2 regions of the Bacillus sp. EA-CB0995 genome follow, and region 2 is predicted to be linked to the other one. Evidence: predicted binding sites of a transcription regulator. Region 2 holds the regulator's gene; the other holds the start of a gene.
What was found. The regulator LexA, encoded in region 2, represses DNA repair genes until DNA is damaged. The targets are predictions, from matches to a motif close to CGAACATATGTTCG.

Region 1 (9,435 bases), 110 kb from region 2:
ATCCATTTTATATTCGGCAGTGCCAAGATTTGTTCGTGAAATATATTTATCATCTCTAATGCAACTGCAAATCGTTTTCCATATGGCACTTCTTCCGGCACATAAATCGCAAAACATTGAACACTGCCGCCATTTTGTTTTAACTGATCGTACGTAATATGTAAAGATGAATCATTTTGAAAAGATTTTTTTCCTTTTCCCATCCATAACTGCCATAATACATCACAATGCGCATCAAAAATTTTCAATGTTCTTCATCCCTTCTTCTAGAACCAGCCTCATTTACTATTCAATTTGAAGCGAAGCTCTTCTTACAGAAAATGATAAAGTGAAACTTTAATCAGTGAGGATTTTTTCAGCCCCACTGATTATTAGTTAAACCAATCGGGCGCATGCCAGCAGTTATCCCCCATCTATCTTCTTCGATTTTCTCTGAATCTTGAGGTGGGCGTCTTACCGCCCGTTAATGTGGGATAAAAATGACCTGTTTGCAAATGCAAACAGGTCATCCAATTTAACGAGGTTCTACAATTAATTTAATCGCTGTGCGTTCTTCACCATCAATCATAATATCTGTGAAAGCTGGGATACAAATCAAGTCCACACCACTCGGCGCTACAAATCCTCTCGCAATTGCTACTGCCTTCACGGCTTGATTCAATGCACCAGCACCGATTGCTTGCATTTCTGCTGAACCACGCTCACGAATAACTCCAGCAAGTGCACCAGCTACAGAGTTAGGTACCGAAGTTGCTTTAACTTTTAATATTTCCATTGCTCGTTTCCTCCTCGTTTCTTAAAAAAAGTATTAGCGATTGAATTCACTTTTAACTTATATTCACGAGCAATGATTCATATTCCTGCTAAAATTCTGTAATTTTTCTAAAAATTAAAATATATTTTCTTTTCTAACTTTTTTGTTTTTTATTCAAAAAATGGCTGGTCATCATTAATTAAAATACGATTAATTTTTTTAGCTTTTCCTGTATTTGGATCCACATCAATTAACACAGCGCTTAACTGTGTTCTTCCATTCGTTACTTCAAATCGTACTGGAAGATTTGTTAAAAACTTTTTCAATACCGCTTCGCGATCCATCCCTAAAATCCCATCATATGGACCTGTCATACCAACATCCGTAATATAAGCTGTTCCCTTTGGTAAAATACGATTATCCGCAGTTGGAACATGCGTATGCGTTCCAACAACCGCTGTAGCGCGTCCATCTACATACCAGCCAAGCGCTTGCTTTTCACTCGTTGTTTCAGCATGAAAATCAATAAAAATAATATTCGTACGCTTTTTCGCAATCTTAATCAATTCATCCACTTTACGGAATGGACAATCAATTGGTGGAAGGAATGTGCGACCTTGTAAATTAATCACTGCAACTTCTATACCATTACAATTTACAAAAATAAGCCCTTTTCCTGGTGTTCCTTCCGGGAAATTTGCTGGTCTTGCAAGGTACTTTGCATCATCAATAAACTCAAAAATTTCGCGGTTATCCCATGCATGGTTTCCAAGTGTAACTGCCTGTGCACCGCACTCTAAGAAGTTACGATAAATTTTCTCTGTAATTCCACGTCCACCTGCAGCATTTTCTCCATTAATAATCGTAACTGTAGGTGTATATTTTTTCTTTAATGCAGGCACGTAATCTTGAATCATACTTCTTCCTGGCGAGCCTACTACATCCCCAACAAATAAAATTCTCATTGTGTTTACCCTTTCCATCTATGCTTTCCTCGTAGTTTAGTTTTATAAGTAGCAATCTCTACTTATGAAAAATACGAATTTACTTACATTATTCTATTTCATGAATCGTTTCCGATTCTACATGCTTTTCTATATTGTGTCCATTCCCGGCACAAAAAAATAAAGTGGTGTAACACCACCACTTTATTTTGCGTATTCAACTGCACGTGTTTCACGAATAACAGTAACTTTAATATGACCTGGATAATCAAGTTCATTTTCAATACGTTTTCGAATATCACGCGCTAAACGATGAGCCTCTAAATCATCAATTGTATCTGGTTTCACTAAGATACGAACTTCACGTCCAGCTTGAATTGCATAGGATTTCTCAACACCTTCATAAGACTCAGAAATCTCTTCAAGCTTTTCAAGACGACGAATATAATTTTCAAGCGTCTCACTTCGCGCTCCAGGCCTTGCTGCTGACAGTGCATCTGCCGCTGCCACAAGAACTGCGATGATAGAAGTCGGTTCAGTATCGCCATGGTGAGATGCAATACTATTGATAACAACAGGATGCTCTTTATATTTTGTCGCCAGCTCAACACCAATTTCAACGTGGCTGCCCTCAACCTCATGGTCGATTGCTTTTCCGATGTCATGTAATAAGCCAGCACGACGAGCAAGCTTTTCGTCTTCACCAAGTTCAGCTGCCATTAGTCCAGCTAAATAAGCAACTTCCATAGAGTGCTTTAAGACATTTTGACCGTAGCTTGTTCTAAATTTCAAACGACCTAAAATCTTAATTAAATCTGGATGTAACCCGTGTACTCCTACTTCAAAAGTCGTTTGTTCTCCAACTTCACGAATATACTCATCCACTTCACGTCTTGATTTTTCAACCATTTCTTCAATACGTGCTGGGTGAATACGTCCGTCTTGTACAAGTTTATCAAGAGCAATACGAGCAGTTTCACGACGAATTGGGTCAAAGCCTGATAAGATTACCGCTTCTGGTGTATCATCGATGATTAAATCAATACCTGTTAACGTTTCTAGCGTACGAATATTACGACCTTCACGTCCGATAATACGTCCCTTCATCTCGTCATTTGGAAGATTTACAACTGAAACCGTAGTTTCAGCAACGTGATCAGCAGCACATCTTTGCATAGCTAAAGATAAAATCTCTTTCGCTTTCTTGTCTGCTTCTTCTTTTGCACGTACTTCAGTTTCTTTTACCATAACAGCGATTTCATGCGAAACTTCATTTTCAACTTTTTCTAGGATAATGGCTCTTGCTTGATCACGTGTTAGGCTAGAAATACGCTCTAATTCATCTTGCTGTTTTTGTACTAACTCTCCCACTTTGCTTTCCAAATCTTCAATCTGCTGTTGTCTTACTACAAGAGATTCCTCTTTCTTCTCTAACAATTGTTGACTTTTCTCAAGCGATTCGTCTTTTCGATCAAGGTTCTCTTCTTTTTGCATTAAACGATTTTCTTGTTTTTGTAACTCGTTTCTTCGGTCACGAATTTCTAATTCCGCTTCTGTACGAAGTGTATGAATTTCATCCTTTGCTTCTAACAGCGCTTCTTTTTCAGTGCTTCTGCTTGACGATTTGCATCTTCTACAATACGCTTCGCTTCATTGGCCGCACCGTTAATCTTCGCTTCTGCAATGGACTTTCGAACAAAAAATCCAACAACTGCACTGATGATGGCCAGCAAAATGGAGATGAGTATCCAAACTACATTACTCATAATTTCACCTCCTCTTGCTATGAATGAAAAAAGACTGCATGGATGTACATTGTTTGCGCTTGCAACGTACAGCAATGACTGTCGTCCCGCCTTTTCAAGGGACTTTCTTCATTTCACAATTAAAATAGACATATGCTTATTTCGGAAAGTATCAGTCCTATCCGAATGTCACTTCTCTTCTTGAGAAGAGTGTATCGTATATAATATAAGAAAAAATATACATTATCATTGTATCTACCGCTATTTTCATTGTCAAGCGTTGTCTACTTTTACTTTCTTTACCTATGAAAAAATAAAAGACACGAAACCGTGTCTTTTATTTTTCATCAAGAAGATTCATATCTTCTCCACTTCCAGATGCCGCTTCTTCACCAATGCCATGATGCTCACGAATAAAGAATGCAATTTCATCTGTAACTTCTGGATTTTCTTTTAGGAATTGCTTCGCATTTTCACGGCCTTGTCCTAAGCGTTCTTCATTATAAGAATACCAAGCTCCGCTCTTTTGAACGATATCAAGTTCAGAAGCCATATCTAAAATTTCGCCTTCTCTTGAAATCCCTTCTCCGTACATAATATCAACTTCTGCTACGCGGAAAGGAGGTGCTACTTTATTTTTTACTACTTTCACTTTTGTTTTATTACCAACAATGTCATTACCTTGCTTTAACTGCTCAGCACGACGCACTTCAAGACGTACTGTTGAATAGAATTTCAACGCACGACCACCTGGAGTTGTTTCTGGATTTCCAAACATAACCCCAACTTTTTCACGAATTTGGTTAATAAAGATTGCAATTGTTTTTGACTTGTTAATCGCACCAGATAATTTACGAAGAGCTTGTGACATTAAACGTGCTTGTAAACCGACGTGAGAGTCACCCATTTCTCCTTCAATCTCTGCTTTTGGAACAAGTGCTGCTACAGAGTCAATAACAATAATATCAATCGCACCGCTTCGTACTAATGCCTCTGCAATTTCTAATCCTTGTTCTCCTGTGTCTGGCTGAGATAATAGTAATTCATCAATGTTAACACCTAATTTTTGGGCATATACAGGATCCATTGCATGTTCTGCATCAATAAATGCCGCTTGTCCGCCTTTACGTTGTACTTCTGCAATTGCATGTAAGGAAACCGTCGTTTTACCTGAACTTTCAGGTCCGTAAATTTCAATAACACGGCCACGTGGATAACCACCAACTCCAAGGGCAACATCAAGTGCTAACGAACCACTTGATATAGTAGAAATCTTTCGTTCCGCTTGCTCTCCTAGTTTCATAATAGAGCCTTTACCGAATTGTTTTTCTATTTGTTTTAACGCCATATCTAATGCCGCTTGACGATCACTCATTCAAAAATTCCTCCTTAACTTAAATGCTAACCTTATTATAATAGTTTCTTTTCATTATGCCAACAAAAATCGAACGTTTATTCGTTTTTTTATTTTCCAGTAGATGAAAACCTTTATTTTTCTATATAAAGTGAGACTTCCATCAATGTTTTTTCTTCATCCCCCACTGATGGAAAGCACATCCAATCGTGCTTTTACGGACAGTGAGACCCCGCCTATCTTCTTCGCTTTCTCTGAATCTTGAGGTGAGGTCTTACTGTCCACAAATAGCGGGATAAAATAGCAGAAGCTAGAAGAGACTTATATCTCTTCTAGCTTCTTATACAGATGATAAAATCCATATTTGACAGTTCGTTCACGAATTTGCTGGCGACTTCCACTTAATGCAAGCGGAATAACAATCGTTTGCTGTTCATCTATTGCTAATCCAATAAATACTGTCCCTGGCTCTTTCCCTTCGGAGGCATCTGGCCCAGCTACTCCAGTAAAACTAATTCCGATATTGGCTTGCATAAGTTTTTTCACATTTTCTGCAAGATAGCGAGCACAGGCTTCACTAACGGCTCCATCCGTTTGTAAAATCTCTTCTGGAACATGTAAAATATGTTGCTTTACATCGTTGTTATAACAAATTATGCCGCCTGTAAACACAGAAGACGCACCAGCAACTTCGGTAATACGATCACCAAATAATCCGCCTGTTAAACTTTCAGCACATGCAATCGTCAAACTTTTTTGTTTTAACAAGGTAATTGCTTTTTTATGAAGAAGATCTTGATTATATCCGTAAAAAAATTGTCCTACTCTTTGTAAAATCAATTCTTCTATGTCATTTATTAGCGTTTCCGCCTCTTTTGCATCATGGTGCTTTGCAGTTAAACGAAGCGTTACTTCTCCTTCAGAAGCAAGGGGAGCAATCGTTGGATTCGTTTGAGCATCTATTAAGTCTTGAATCGTTGCTTCTAATTGCGATTCCCCAATTCCAAAGAATCGAAGAGTACGAGAATATAGATTCTCACCAGATGTGAAAGGGAGTAGCCAATTCTCTACATAACTTATATACATTGGATTCATTTCTTTAGGTGGTCCCGGAAGTAAAATATACACCTTGTTATCTTTACATAATCCCATCCCTGGAGCCATACCATGATCATTGGCAAACACAGTTGAACCCTTTAAAACAAGAGCTTGTTTTTTATTATTTTCCGTAAACTCTCTTCCTGTTCGTTTATAATAGTCAGCAATTGAAGCGAGCGCTACTTCATCATATACAAGCTCTTCCTGCAGAGAAGAAGCAATTGTTTCTTTCGTTAAATCGTCTTTTGTTGGTCCTAATCCACCTGTGAAAATCAATATATCCGCGCGTTTTTGAGCAATTTCAATTGCCTGACGCAAGCGATTATTGTTATCTCCTACAACAGTGTGATAGTATACATCAATTCCGATAGCTGCCAGCTTTTCTGATAAAAATTTGGCATTCGTATTCGCAATTTGTCCAAGCAATAACTCTGTACCAACCGCGATAATCTCTGCATTCATCTGCCATTCCCCCATAAGCCGTTATTTCGAATTGACAAAAACCTCTCTATTTTTCCAGAAATAATCCCATCCTGAAATAATCGTAAAAATAAGCGCAATCCATATTGAAATTTCTGCAATTGGAATATGAATTAAATTGAATGGAACATCATGTAATAAGTACGCAGAAATTGCAATAACTTGCATCCACATTTTAATTTTCCCAGGCATTTTTGCAGCCGCCACTTCCCCAGTGCCAGCTAATACGAGACGCAAGCCTGTAACGGCAAATTCTCTACTAATAATAACAACTGCTATCCAAGTTGATACAAAATGTAAATCTACAAGCGTAATTAATGCTGCAGATACCAATAATTTATCCGCCAAAGGATCTAAAAATTTTCCTAGGTTCGTTACAAGATTATGTTTTCTTGCTAAATGCCCATCAATCCAATCTGTAGCAGAAGCAATAATAAAAACGATAGCTCCAGCTAAGTGCTGAATTGGTAATTCTACATTTCCAATTGTGTATGCACCCCAATCAAATGGAACGAGCATAATAATTAAAAATATAGGAATTAAGCAAATTCTTGATACAGTAATTTTATTTGGTAAATTCACAGCTATTCCTCCATCATGTCAAAAACGGTTTGTGCATTGAAAAAAGTCATCGGAACGATGACTATTATTGCGCAGGTTGTTCTCCTAAGTTTTTAATCACCCAAATTTGATGATACATTTCTTCTGGATTAACTGGGAAAGCAACAGTTTGCCCATTAATTTTAATTTCAACATTTGGCGCACTACCAATGTTTAACCGCACAACATTTTTTGACCCTAAATCCTGTTGTTGTGTTTGCCCTTCCGTTAAAGTACCCGTATAGAGTACATTATTATTTTCGTCTTTAATATCTACATAACTTGTACCTTTTGCAATAACTTCTAATTTGAACTCTTTGTTATTGTGAATTTCCAATGTAGATACGTTCTTATTTGTCTCAACAAATTTAACATCTTCTTGAGATGCAGTTGGTTGTGACTGAGGTTGTTGAGGTGCTTCTTCTTTTTTATCTTCTTTCTTTTCTTCTTTCTTTTGATCAAGAGGTGAATTTTTCGCTTTCTCTACTTCTGTTTGTGCACTTTCTGTTTGCTTTACATGGCCGTCATCTTTCCCTAGCACAAATTGAAAAACAAACCAAATTGCAACACCAATCGCAATAATAAGCACTGTAATTAAAATTTTAGGCATATGATCTGCAATCGGTGATGAAGTTGCTCTTTGTACAGTTTCCTGCGTTTTTTGTCCTCTTGAAATTTGCGGAACATCTTGAGAAACTGACTGCGGTAACTCATGTTTATACTCTTCTAACACTGCCTCTCCATTTAGACCAACCGCTTCTGCATATTGCTTTATAAAGGCACGTGCGTAAAAATCCCCAGGCAATATGCTGTAATTTCCTTCTTCGATACTAATCAAATAGCGTTTTTGAATTTTCGTAACTTCTTGCAACTGATCGATGGAAAAACCTTTCAGTTCTCTTGCCTCTTTCAGCTTTTGTCCTAATTCCGTCAATGCTAACACCTCAATATTTCTTTAAAAGTCAAACATGGAAAAATTATTCTGATTTCCTTGTTCAATTTCATCTACTAGGCTGTAATGAATTTCTTCATCGTAATCATTTCGCAACTCAATAATGTAATCAAAATCATCAAGTGTATATTCTGACTGACTCACAAATATATCTGGATGCTCTACAACTTTTGTTGATGGCAATCTCATAATTTCACGAACAAGCTGCCAATGTCGTTCATTTGCGCGCTTCGTTGAAACAATTCCATCTAAAATAAAGATATTATTATCATTATATTCATCTTCAATTAATTGACTACGAACCGTCTGTTTAATGAGAGTCGATGATACAAAAAGCCACCGTTTATTTGCACAAACACTCGCCGCAACGATAGACTCTGTTTTTCCAACGCGCGGCATTCCGCGAATTCCAATTAATTTATGGCCTTCTTTTTTCATGAGTTCCGCCATAAAATCCACAAGCAAGCCTAATTCATCACGAACGAAACGAAATGTTTTCTTATCATCCGCATCCCGCTGTATATACCTTCCATGTCGAACTGCTAACCGATCACGAAGCTTCGGTGAACGATATTTCGTTACGGTTATATTATCCATCGTATTTAGAATTGATTCAAGTCTAGAAATTTGTTCTTGATTATCACACATTAACAATAGTCCACGCCGAGCATTATCTACCCCATTAATTGTTACGATATTAATACCAAGCATACCGATCAACGAAGAAACGTCGCCAAGCAAGCCAGGTCGGTTTTTATGTATTTCATATTCAAAATACCATTCAATCATTTGATGACACTCCCCTTGCTTACTTTACACCTATGTACTATATTATATGATTTTCCCCCAATAGGAAAGCGAAATGTATAATAGAACTCGATTTAATCTAGAGATTTTCAACATCAACAAAAAAGAGAGGATTCCTCCTCCCTTTTTCTTACTTAGTGTTTTACCATTTTCACCATTAAGTTTGCGATTGTGTGTTGCTCTTGTTCATCTGCAACTTTCCACAGCTCCATCAATAATTTTTCTTGGTCATTACGCGCTTCTACTTCATTTGCTAAATAATCACCAATGCGATAAGCCATGTCATTAATCGCACCGCCATCTAACCCTTTTCCTTGCGCTTGCTCTAAACGTTCTCCTAAAAAGCCTTTCCATTGTTCAAAGTTTTCTAACACTGTCATTGTTAAGCACCTCACTATAAAGTAATGGAGTCATGTTTACTATTTGTTATTATGTCCTTTTTTATGTATGAACAGAAAACAAAATACAATGCTCCTTACTTTAAGCGCTTAACAATGCCAGCCCCCATTAACCCCAATGATTTGACCTGTTATATAAGATGCTTGAGGAGAAACTATAAATGCAACTGTGTTTGCAACTTCCTCTGCCATTCCTAATCGTCCAAGTGGAATTCCTTCTGCAATATCTTGCTTTTCTTCATCTGAAAATACACGTAGCATCTCTGTTTCAATTGCGCCGGGAGAAACAGCATTCACTCGTAC
Region 2 (9,435 bases):
ATCAAACTTAAAAAAGATGGACTGCGCCCATCTTTTAATTTAACTTTGCTTTATTTTGTTTTTTTAATTCTTTTAACTTTTTCGGCGTAACGTCTTTACCGTCTTCGTTAACAACTTTGATTGATTTCAATTCGTTTAACATGTTTTGACGAAAACCTTTTAAATATTGTTCACGGAGCGATTGACGCTCACGTTGCTCTTCTTCCGTTAAACCTTCTGCTTTTGCTTTTTTCGCTAAGAAATTAATGCGTTCAATGAGTTCGTGACTTAGCATCTCGAATCCCCTTTCTACTAAAAACTGATTATTATCATACAATAGTTACTCTTGTTTATCAAGCAATTGCTTCGTATACTCTACATACCGGCGATGTACAGTCGCTTTTGATACTTCATGACCAAAACCACGAAGCGTTGCTGCAATTTCTTCAAATGTTAATTCGTTGCGGCGCAGACGAACAATCTCTTCGATAGGCACTTCTTTTTCTCCCGACCTGTGCTTAAATGACGATTCTTTAAATTTTTCTCTGGACGAAATCCATTTTCTACAGCTCGCTTCATTCCACGTTTAATCTTTAAATTATGAATCTTTCTCTGGTATTCTTCTACTATACCAATAATATCAAGTACCATTGAATCTGCGTCAGAAAGCTGTAATTCGCCATTATGTGCATGTGTATATACTTTTACTCCTTCTTTGTGTAAACAATGCATTAAGGCGATTTTCGCATTCCCTCTCCCCAGACGTGTTTCATCTTGAATGAGAAGCACGTCAACATGTTCATCACGAATGGTATCTAACACTTCTAAAATACCATCTCGTTCTATGTTATATCCACTCGCTTTCTCTTCTACTACTCTTACAATATTCATTTGATACTGTTTAGCTAAATGCAATAATTCATCCTTTTGGCGTGTTAATGATGTTTCCTGCGCTTCTTTCGTCGTGCTCACACGTGCATAAATAATCGCATTCATTTCATACCCTCTTCTCTATCTCACTTTTCACATCATAGTGTATCACAAACTAAGTATTTGTTCGAACTTATGTTTGTAGAATATTTTTTCACATGTTATAATACAAGTAAGAAAATTTAAAGAAAACGAGGTGTAAAAAACATGGAGAAGTTAACGAAACGACAGCAAGACATTCTCGACTTCATTAAACAAAAAGTACAAGAAAAAGGTTATCCGCCTTCCGTACGTGAAATCGGTCAAGCAGTCGGTCTTGCTTCTAGCTCTACTGTGCACGGACATTTATCTCGCTTAGAGGAAAAAGGATACATTCGCCGCGATCCAACAAAACCGAGAGCCATTGAAATTTTAGGAAACGATAACATCGAAACGGATACACAACCAGTCGTTCACGTACCGATTGTCGGGAAAGTTACAGCTGGTTCACCAATTACAGCAGTTGAAAGTGTAGAAGAACATTTCCCACTTCCGGCAAACCTCGTTTCAGGCTCAGATCAAGTATTTATGTTACGCATTTCCGGAGATAGTATGATTGAAGCCGGTATTTTTGACGGAGACTTAGTTGTTGTTCGCCAACAACAATCTGCTTACAATGGTGAGATCGTTGTCGCTTTAACAGAGGACAATGAAGCTACGGTAAAACGTTTTTACAAAGAAAAAGATCATTTCCGTTTGCAGCCAGAAAACTCTTCTTTAGAACCTATTATTTTAGATAACGTTTCTGTTATCGGAAAAGTAATTGGTGTATATCGTCATTTACACTAAAAACAGACCAGCTGAGCTGGTCTGTTTTTTAGTTCGTCTTGATTTTCACATCTCCTGCTGCTGTTTCCCCGCTAATCTGTACCTTTCCGTTCCCTAATGTAATTTCTTTATTTTCTTTCCCGAAAATCTTTACATCTCCTGCATGAGAAGAGCCCTTTACAACGGCATCTTTCGGTACTTCCTGTAGCTGAATATTGACATCTCCTGCTGCTGACTCCGCTTCAATACTATATTGCGGGTTATGCTGCGTTACCTCTATATTTCCTGCTGTTGCTTCTGCAAGTACTTTCCCTTCTACTTTATGCAAAACAATATCCCCCGCGCTAGATGAAGTATTCACGTTATTCGATTTTATTTGCTTCATTTCTACTTCACCTGCTGCTGTATGTGCGGATACATTTTCACTTTGAATGTCTCGCACTTGAATATTTCCCGCCTCTGTCTCTATTTCAATTTGATTGTATACGCGTTCAGGTACAACGACTATTAAACTTTCACCTTTGAAACCAAATGAAAAAAAGAAAAATCAAATATATGTTTCTTTTTTGTTTTCACTTCCACTTGTAGCGTTTCGCCCTTCTCATTTACGTCTAACTTTCGTTTTTCCTGATCACCATTATACCGAACTTCAAATGAATCAGTCTTTCCTTTTTCAATCACAACATCTCCTACATCTGTGTCAACGTTGATATTTTTAATTTGATCATTTTTAAATTGTTTCTGTTCCAATTTCTTTGTTTCCACTGACCCATTCACAGATTTCATAAAAAAAGCTGATCCTGCAAAAAATAAACCAATTCCTCCAATCACAATACAAACAAGTGCTATGAATACAATTTTCCTCATTTTATCTACTCCCCTTTAATTACTTTTAAATTCCAATTGGCGTATTTGACAAAAAGCGTTTTAAACCAAACTGTACAATAATAAGCACCAATCCCTAAAAGTAAACCAATACCTAAGAGTAAAATAGAAATGAATACATCAGATAAAATAAAAATTTGAGCAAAAATAATTTTTGTTAACACAAGTAAAGGTGATAAAACAAATACAGCACTAACTGTCCAAAGTGTTAAAATAAGACTTCCGATTGTTAATAACGGGGCTAATACAACAACTAAATTTAAAAAACTGAGTCCAATGATTGCCACAATCGCTCTTGCTACATTAGAAAAAGTTGGATTATGCTTCACCTGCTCTAAGCGATGAGACGCTAACGTTTCCTTAGCAATTGTTTTAGGCGAACCAAGAGCTTTTATAATTTCCGCTTCTGTTTTCCCTTCTTCTATTCCAAATTGAAAATGTTCCTCGTAATCATATAAAATATCGTTCCGTTCTTCTTCTGGCAGCTTTCTAAGGTGTTCTGATAATTCATGAAGAAATTGGTCTTTAGTCATTTGCTACACCTCTTCAATAATTTCTTGTACTCCCCTTGCAAACTCACGCCATTCTGTCACAAGCGCATAGAGTTGCTCTGCACCTTGATTTGTTAACTGATAATATTTCCGCGGAGGCCCTTCCGATGATTCTTTTAAATATGTCTGAAAGTACCCTTCTTTCGTTAGACGACGTAACAATGGATACACTGATCCTTCTGATATTAAAAACTTATTTGAAATTTGCTGAACTAATTCATAGCCATAGCAATCTCGTTTCCTTACAAGCGCAAGAACGCAAAGCTCCAATACACCTTTTTTAAATTGAACGTTCAAAGGCAATCCTCCTTCCCAATTCAGTACTATTCAATACAAGGTACTTGATTAACCATAATATACCATTCAGTACTGAATATTACAAGGTACTATTCCAATTTTTATAAAATAAAGTAAAAATTAGGTAGATGAGGGGTTCTGTATCTCTCCCGCCCCATTGGGATATAAATCTTATCACCCATTAATACGGGTGAAAAACAAACTACTCACACTTTTTTCTTCCCTAACCAAACTGTAATCATTGGCATATAAAAGTTTTAGAGAGATTTCTATCTTTTCTAAGGAGGTATTTCAATCATGTATTCTTTTTATCCCCCCAAAGTGGTATTTCCCTTTCAGGGCACTCCCTACAATCATATTTCGCCTTGTGTTCTTCCTTCAATGGTTTCATATTCATCAATTCATAACCCATTTTATCCTTTAGATTATATGAAATCAGTTCCTGTTTCATCACAAGCCCCGTTTCCTTTTCAGATTCAATCCAAGGAAGAAGCAACGAGAGGATCATGGACTCCTTTTCCTTGGGTTGAAAAATATGCATACGCTTTTTCAGGACCTTATAATAAATCCGAAGTGGCTCTCACGTTTGATGACGGTCCCGATCTCTTATATACTCCACAAGTGTTAGACAAATTAAAAAAACATAGTGTAAAAGCTACATTTTTTTTGCTAGGTGAAAATGCCGAAAGATATCCTGAAGTTGTAAAACGAATCGTTAACGAGGGACACATCGTGGGGAATCATACTTATAACCACCCTAACTTGGCAAAAATAAGTGATGAGCAATATCATGAACAAATTTTAAAAACAGAAAACATATTACAAAAACTAATAGGATATTCTCCGAAACTAATCCGTCCGCCTTATGGCATTATAAATGAAGATCAAGTTAAGTGGGCTACTGAACAAAACTTTATGATTATTCAATGGAGTGTCGATACATTAGATTGGAAAGGGTTAGACGCTGAGGAAATTACCAACAAAGTATTAGGGAATACTTTCCCTGGAAGTATTCTCTTGCAACACTCTGCACCAGGTGGGAAACTACAAGGTTCTGTAAATGCCCTTGACCGATTTATTCCTGACCTTACATCTAAAGGCGCACGCTTTGTAACTCTTCCAAAAATGTTTAATACTTCAAAACAAAGAAAATAAAATTTCTATTTAAAAAGGACCGTCTTTGACGATCCTTTTAAACTACATCTCCCGTTACTAACATAGGACTTTTTTGAAGGCTATCGGAACGAAGGCTATACGCAACTACTTTCTTCTTGTTCTGTTTGAACACATCAACGTGATCGTTGTAACTGTATATAGAAAACCTAACGTCTTTTTTGCCCCTCTTAGCATCAATGACCAATGGAGTCCCGCTGCTCTGTGGAGGAAAATAATATTTCTCTAAAAATAACGCTTCGTTAAAATGATTAATAACTTGAATTTTATCTTCACCTTCTAAGCGTTTTCCGTCGATGGTTACGGTGACAGCAGCTTCATTAAGTTTTGGATGCAATTCAAATTTGCTGACAAACGATTCCACAACAGAGGTTGGAAGACTCGTCACTATTAATTTAATAGCAAAAAAAGAATCAACGAAATTATAAACCAGGTCGTCATATTGTATCATCTCCGTTACATTCTAAAATAATATTATTACATAACTCATATTTTGGATCAGCCGATAGACATATAAAAATAGGGCATAATAACACATTATTTACCAACTGCTTACAATTTCTATATTATCATAGTGCATATAGTCAATTTGTGTACATTATGTGAAACTTGTTAAAGTTATGAGGAAGTATCAACGGCAAATGAGGATCCTAACTAAATCTTTTCATTCTTATAATACAGTATAAACTCACGTAGAAAAACACTCTTTCAGGTGTCTAAAAAATATAATTTATCGTAAGTTATCGCGAATCGCTTTTAGGAGTTTCGCCACATGTTCATCAACCTAATGAAAACAGGTACCCCCCATTACGAGAAAATTGATATCTATTGAAGTAAATGATAAAAGTAAAATTTAAATGATTAAACTCTATTTACTTTCATAAAACTAACAAGCTTGTAAAATATTTGTTAGTTCATTCCCCTATCATTATACTTACTAACTCTATAATACTAATTTCTGCTATATACAGAAATGAAACTATCTTTTCTTCTACTATAATAAAGAACATAAAAAAAGGATCATCCACTCTTCTCGCATCATATACAAGGCTTGTCTTATAATCTGTCCAAATACCTAGAAATGCACCAATAGTAATTGAACTACCCCCACCTACCGCTTCGCGCTTGAGGTGGGGGTCTTCTCGCCAGATATGATAAAACATCAATTCACCAAGAAATTTTTTCAGCCTTCAGCACACCATTTTTTGCAACCAAAAACCCCTAATACCTTATGTATCAAGGGGTTGAAACTCTTAATAAAGAGTCATATATTGATCGCGTTCCCATTGGTGAACTTGTGTTCTGAACATATCCCACTCAATTTCTTTTGCTTCGATGAAATGCTCAAGTAAATGATTACCTAACGCACCGCAAATGATTTCATTTGATTTTAATTCATTTTGTGCTTGTGCTAATGTAGCCAGTAAGTCAATGATGCCTGCTTTTTTACGTTCTTTTAGTGTCATCACATAAGTGTCACGATCTACTGCAGGTGGTACCGCTAGTTTATTTTTAATTCCGTCAAGACCTGCTGCTAATAAATCACCTTCACTTCTTCCTATCTTTAGACACTAATTTCTGTCTGAGTTCCTAACAGTTTACTAAACATACCTCTTTTTTCTTTTGCCAATTGGATAAAGGCTCCTTTTTGAACGATTTCTCCCCCATCTAATACAATCACCTGATCGGCATTTCGAATCGTTGATAAACGGTGAGCAATAACGATAATGGTCATTGTTCCCTTTAACCTTTCTAGTGCAGCTTGAATTTTCGCTTCATTTTCCGTATCTAACGCACTCGTTGCCTCATCCAAAACGAGAATTGAAGGTTTTCGTAAAATAGCCCTAGCTAGTACGAGTCGCTGTCGTTCCCCTCCAGAAAGTCGGACTCCGCGGTCTCCAATGAATGTATCAAGCCCTTGCGGAAGCCTCCTTACAAATTCAGCTGCTGCTGAAAATTCCAGCGCCTCCCAAATTTGTTCTTCGCTTGCATCCGGTTCAATCATTAACAAATTTTCTCTTATACTTGCATTAAATAGAAATGGATCCTGTGGTACATAACTAATGGACCTTCTTAATGACAATAAATTATCACTTGTGAGAGGAGTACTATCTATTAATACTTGTCCTTTTTCCGGCTGCATGAGTCCCATTAAAATATCAATCAATGTACTTTTTCCAGCACCCGAACGTCCGACAATAGCTGTCATACATTTAGATGGAATTTGTAAGTTAACATTTTGAAGAGCATATAAGGATTCTTTTTGATTGTAACGGAAATATACGTTCCGGCATTCAATCCCTTTTTCTATAGACATTGGTTTTACATGTTTATAACGTTGTTCTATATCTTGCAATTCCGCTGCTTCCTTGCATTCCTCCTGCAATTCTATTAAGGATTTAAAAGCTGGAATACTCGCAGCAAGTTGTTCTAAATTGGACTGAATGCTTGTAAATCGCGGCCATAGCCTAGAGAAAATAAGAATGATTAACAATAATTGCTCTGATTCGGCATGAAACAACGTCACAGATAAAAAAATAAAAACTACAATTAGAACAGCCAATGAAATTTTATAAAAAAGCTGAGAAGCTGACCTTATTTTCATGTATTCAATTTGTTCGTCAGTCATTTTTCTCGTTAAGGAGCGAAACCATATTAACTGTGACCCTTCTAAAGTATTACTTTTTATATCTTTAATCCCATTAAAATGGTCTGTTATACCTGAAAGATAACTTTGTGCTAACTCAGATGTTTTGCTCCCTAGTATTCTAGCTCTTTTAATGAAAATACGAGAAACGATTGAAAAGAACAAACCACAAAATAAAACAAATATAGTTATTTGAATAGATAACCAGAAAGCAATGCAAATCTGTATGAAGGTAAAAACGATAGAAGCTAAAAGCTGCAAAACAAGATTAATCCCATAGCTGACACGTGCTAATTCTGAAGTTAATGCATTTATAAGATCAGTTTTCCTTTTTTCTAGAAAAAAACTCCACTTCACCTGCAAAATAGCACTATAAATATCCAATCTTAACTGCCGAGTAAAGCCTTGTTGAATTTTCACATCTCGAATGGTTAAATTTCTTTGTAAAAGGTTTTGACTAACGACTACTAAAATGTATATACCTAGAATAAAAGATAAACTAGTTGCCTTAGGAACTTCCTGCAAAAATTTAAAAATAAACGAAATAGGAGAATCCTCTCCCCCATATTGACAATTCCACTCATACTTATCATAGGAATTAATAAAAGAAGTCCTATACCTTCAAGCAAACTAATCAAAACCATTCCAAAAAGATTCACATAAAGAATTCTTCCTGAAAAAGAATGCAATTGCTTCATAAAATATAAAATATGTTTCATTTTTATCCCCCCCTTATGTTAAAGCGTGTTTCCTTGTTTTCCTCCAGAAGCATAAAAAAGGACGTAAAGGAAAATACAAAAAGTGAAGGGGTTTAGGTAGTGGTAACGTTTTAGCGTCAATGGGATAAGGATAAAGATAACTCATAATAAATAAAAACTTTTGTCGATTTGACATTAATGAAAATAAATGTCGACTGTGATACGCAGCTACTTCATCTGGAACAGGATCTGTATGCAGATTTATCATTTGTTTAATATAAAATAGCGCATCTTGCGCCAATTGTCTTGACCGTCTCTGATTTGTCAACATTTTCATTTCTTCCGTAATTCTTGTATCTAAGAGCTCCGCAGCAAGAACTAGTGCTTGTCCTCCTACATGCCCGCATTGATATTTTTTAAATAATTCGTTAATTTTTTTCCAATTGAGCTCTTGCTTCATCATTTGGTTTATATCTACTAACCAACGCAGTCTTGACCATCCATGACGTGCACCATGAGAAACAAGAAATAGAAACAAGTCCTCACTTCCTAATAAGTACACAGGATAACTCGTAAGTGTGCTTTTTCGTTTTTGTTCCCACAATTCCTCAAAACTTGGTTCCTTTCCAGGACCAGGATTTAGCCTCCAATGAATCTCAAGTTTAATTTGCTTTTGAGGATGGAAAAATGTTATATGATGATGCCTCCATTTCCAATCATTTAATATCGTTTGAATATACTCATCTTTCACGTAACCCTGCTCTAAAAGAAGGTTTTCCGCTTCTTCTAGCTTATGAATAGGAATCAGAATATCCAAATCACAGGATGTCCGCAAAGAGATATCTCCATATAGATCATAAGCAAGCACTGGTCCTTTTAAAAAAGGGTACGAATCTCATTTTCGGTAAACAGTTTACTTACTTGTTCCATTTCAGCACTTAAATGCAGCATTTGAAACGTATTTTTTTAAACCATCGATACAGAGTTTGAACAACATGTGAAGGAATCAATTTTTCATCTATCTTTTTCACCTTTGAATAAATCAATGAATAGACGCGATGATGCATTACTAGTTCAAGAAATTTATTCCAATCAATGTCTATAAACCATTTATCGCTGTTCACTGGCATGACATCGTCATCTTTCAATTTCAAAACTTCAAGCAAGAATTTTAATTCCTTAGACATAAATTCCACATCGATACTAAAATCATTACTCATTGTATTCTCCTTTAATAGTTTCCTCGCTTATCCTCTTTGCAAATTTTCCAACGACAGTAAATTTCTCCATTCCTTCCGATCCAGTAACATAAAAAGGACCGCTACGTAACCAGGCATGCGCAATCAATTTTCCATTATCATCTTTAGCAGTTCCTAAATAAAGAGTACTTTCAATTTGACGTTTCTCGAGCATCTTCATCCCAGCTATCGCCTTAACAAGGCATTGGCTTTCCCAAAACGTATAACGG

Region 1: a site for LexA is predicted at 4,889-4,902, ahead of recA (recombinase RecA). Genes of this name have one in related genera too.

The regions. Positions count from the first base shown of each region.
Region 1 covers NZ_CP169269.1:1,861,379-1,870,813, reverse strand. The annotation lists partial or broken gene ACEWFJ_RS09805 (dipeptidase) at 1-248, opposite strand, end outside; gene spoVS (stage V sporulation protein SpoVS) at 515-775, opposite strand; gene ACEWFJ_RS09795 (TIGR00282 family metallophosphoesterase) at 925-1,719, opposite strand; partial or broken gene rny (ribonuclease Y) at 1,903-3,464, opposite strand; gene recA (recombinase RecA) at 3,781-4,818, opposite strand; gene ACEWFJ_RS09780 (competence/damage-inducible protein A) at 5,119-6,357, opposite strand; gene pgsA (CDP-diacylglycerol--glycerol-3-phosphate 3-phosphatidyltransferase) at 6,379-6,957, opposite strand; gene ACEWFJ_RS09770 (helix-turn-helix domain-containing protein) at 7,022-7,909, opposite strand; gene ACEWFJ_RS09765 (DUF3388 domain-containing protein) at 7,931-8,716, opposite strand; gene ACEWFJ_RS09760 (DUF3243 domain-containing protein) at 8,869-9,114, opposite strand; gene ymfI (elongation factor P 5-aminopentanone reductase) at 9,223-9,435, opposite strand, start outside.
Region 2 covers NZ_CP169269.1:1,976,100-1,985,534, reverse strand. The annotation lists gene ACEWFJ_RS10375 (DUF896 domain-containing protein) at 35-274, opposite strand; partial or broken gene ACEWFJ_RS10370 (YneB family resolvase-like protein) at 320-975, opposite strand; gene lexA (transcriptional repressor LexA) at 1,117-1,737, shown strand; gene ACEWFJ_RS10360 (DUF4097 family beta strand repeat-containing protein) at 1,766-2,224, opposite strand; gene ACEWFJ_RS10355 (DUF4097 family beta strand repeat-containing protein) at 2,224-2,583, opposite strand; gene ACEWFJ_RS10350 (HAAS signaling domain-containing protein) at 2,589-3,134, opposite strand; gene ACEWFJ_RS10345 (PadR family transcriptional regulator) at 3,138-3,449, opposite strand; gene ACEWFJ_RS10340 (peptidoglycan-N-acetylglucosamine deacetylase) at 3,747-4,604, shown strand; partial or broken gene ACEWFJ_RS10335 (YfmQ family protein) at 4,642-5,063, opposite strand; partial or broken gene ACEWFJ_RS10330 (type I glutamate--ammonia ligase) at 5,876-6,163, opposite strand; partial or broken gene ACEWFJ_RS10325 (ABC transporter ATP-binding protein) at 6,187-7,988, opposite strand; partial or broken gene ACEWFJ_RS10320 (nucleotidyltransferase domain-containing protein) at 8,002-9,187, opposite strand; partial or broken gene ACEWFJ_RS10315 (lasso peptide biosynthesis B2 protein) at 9,180-9,435, opposite strand, start outside.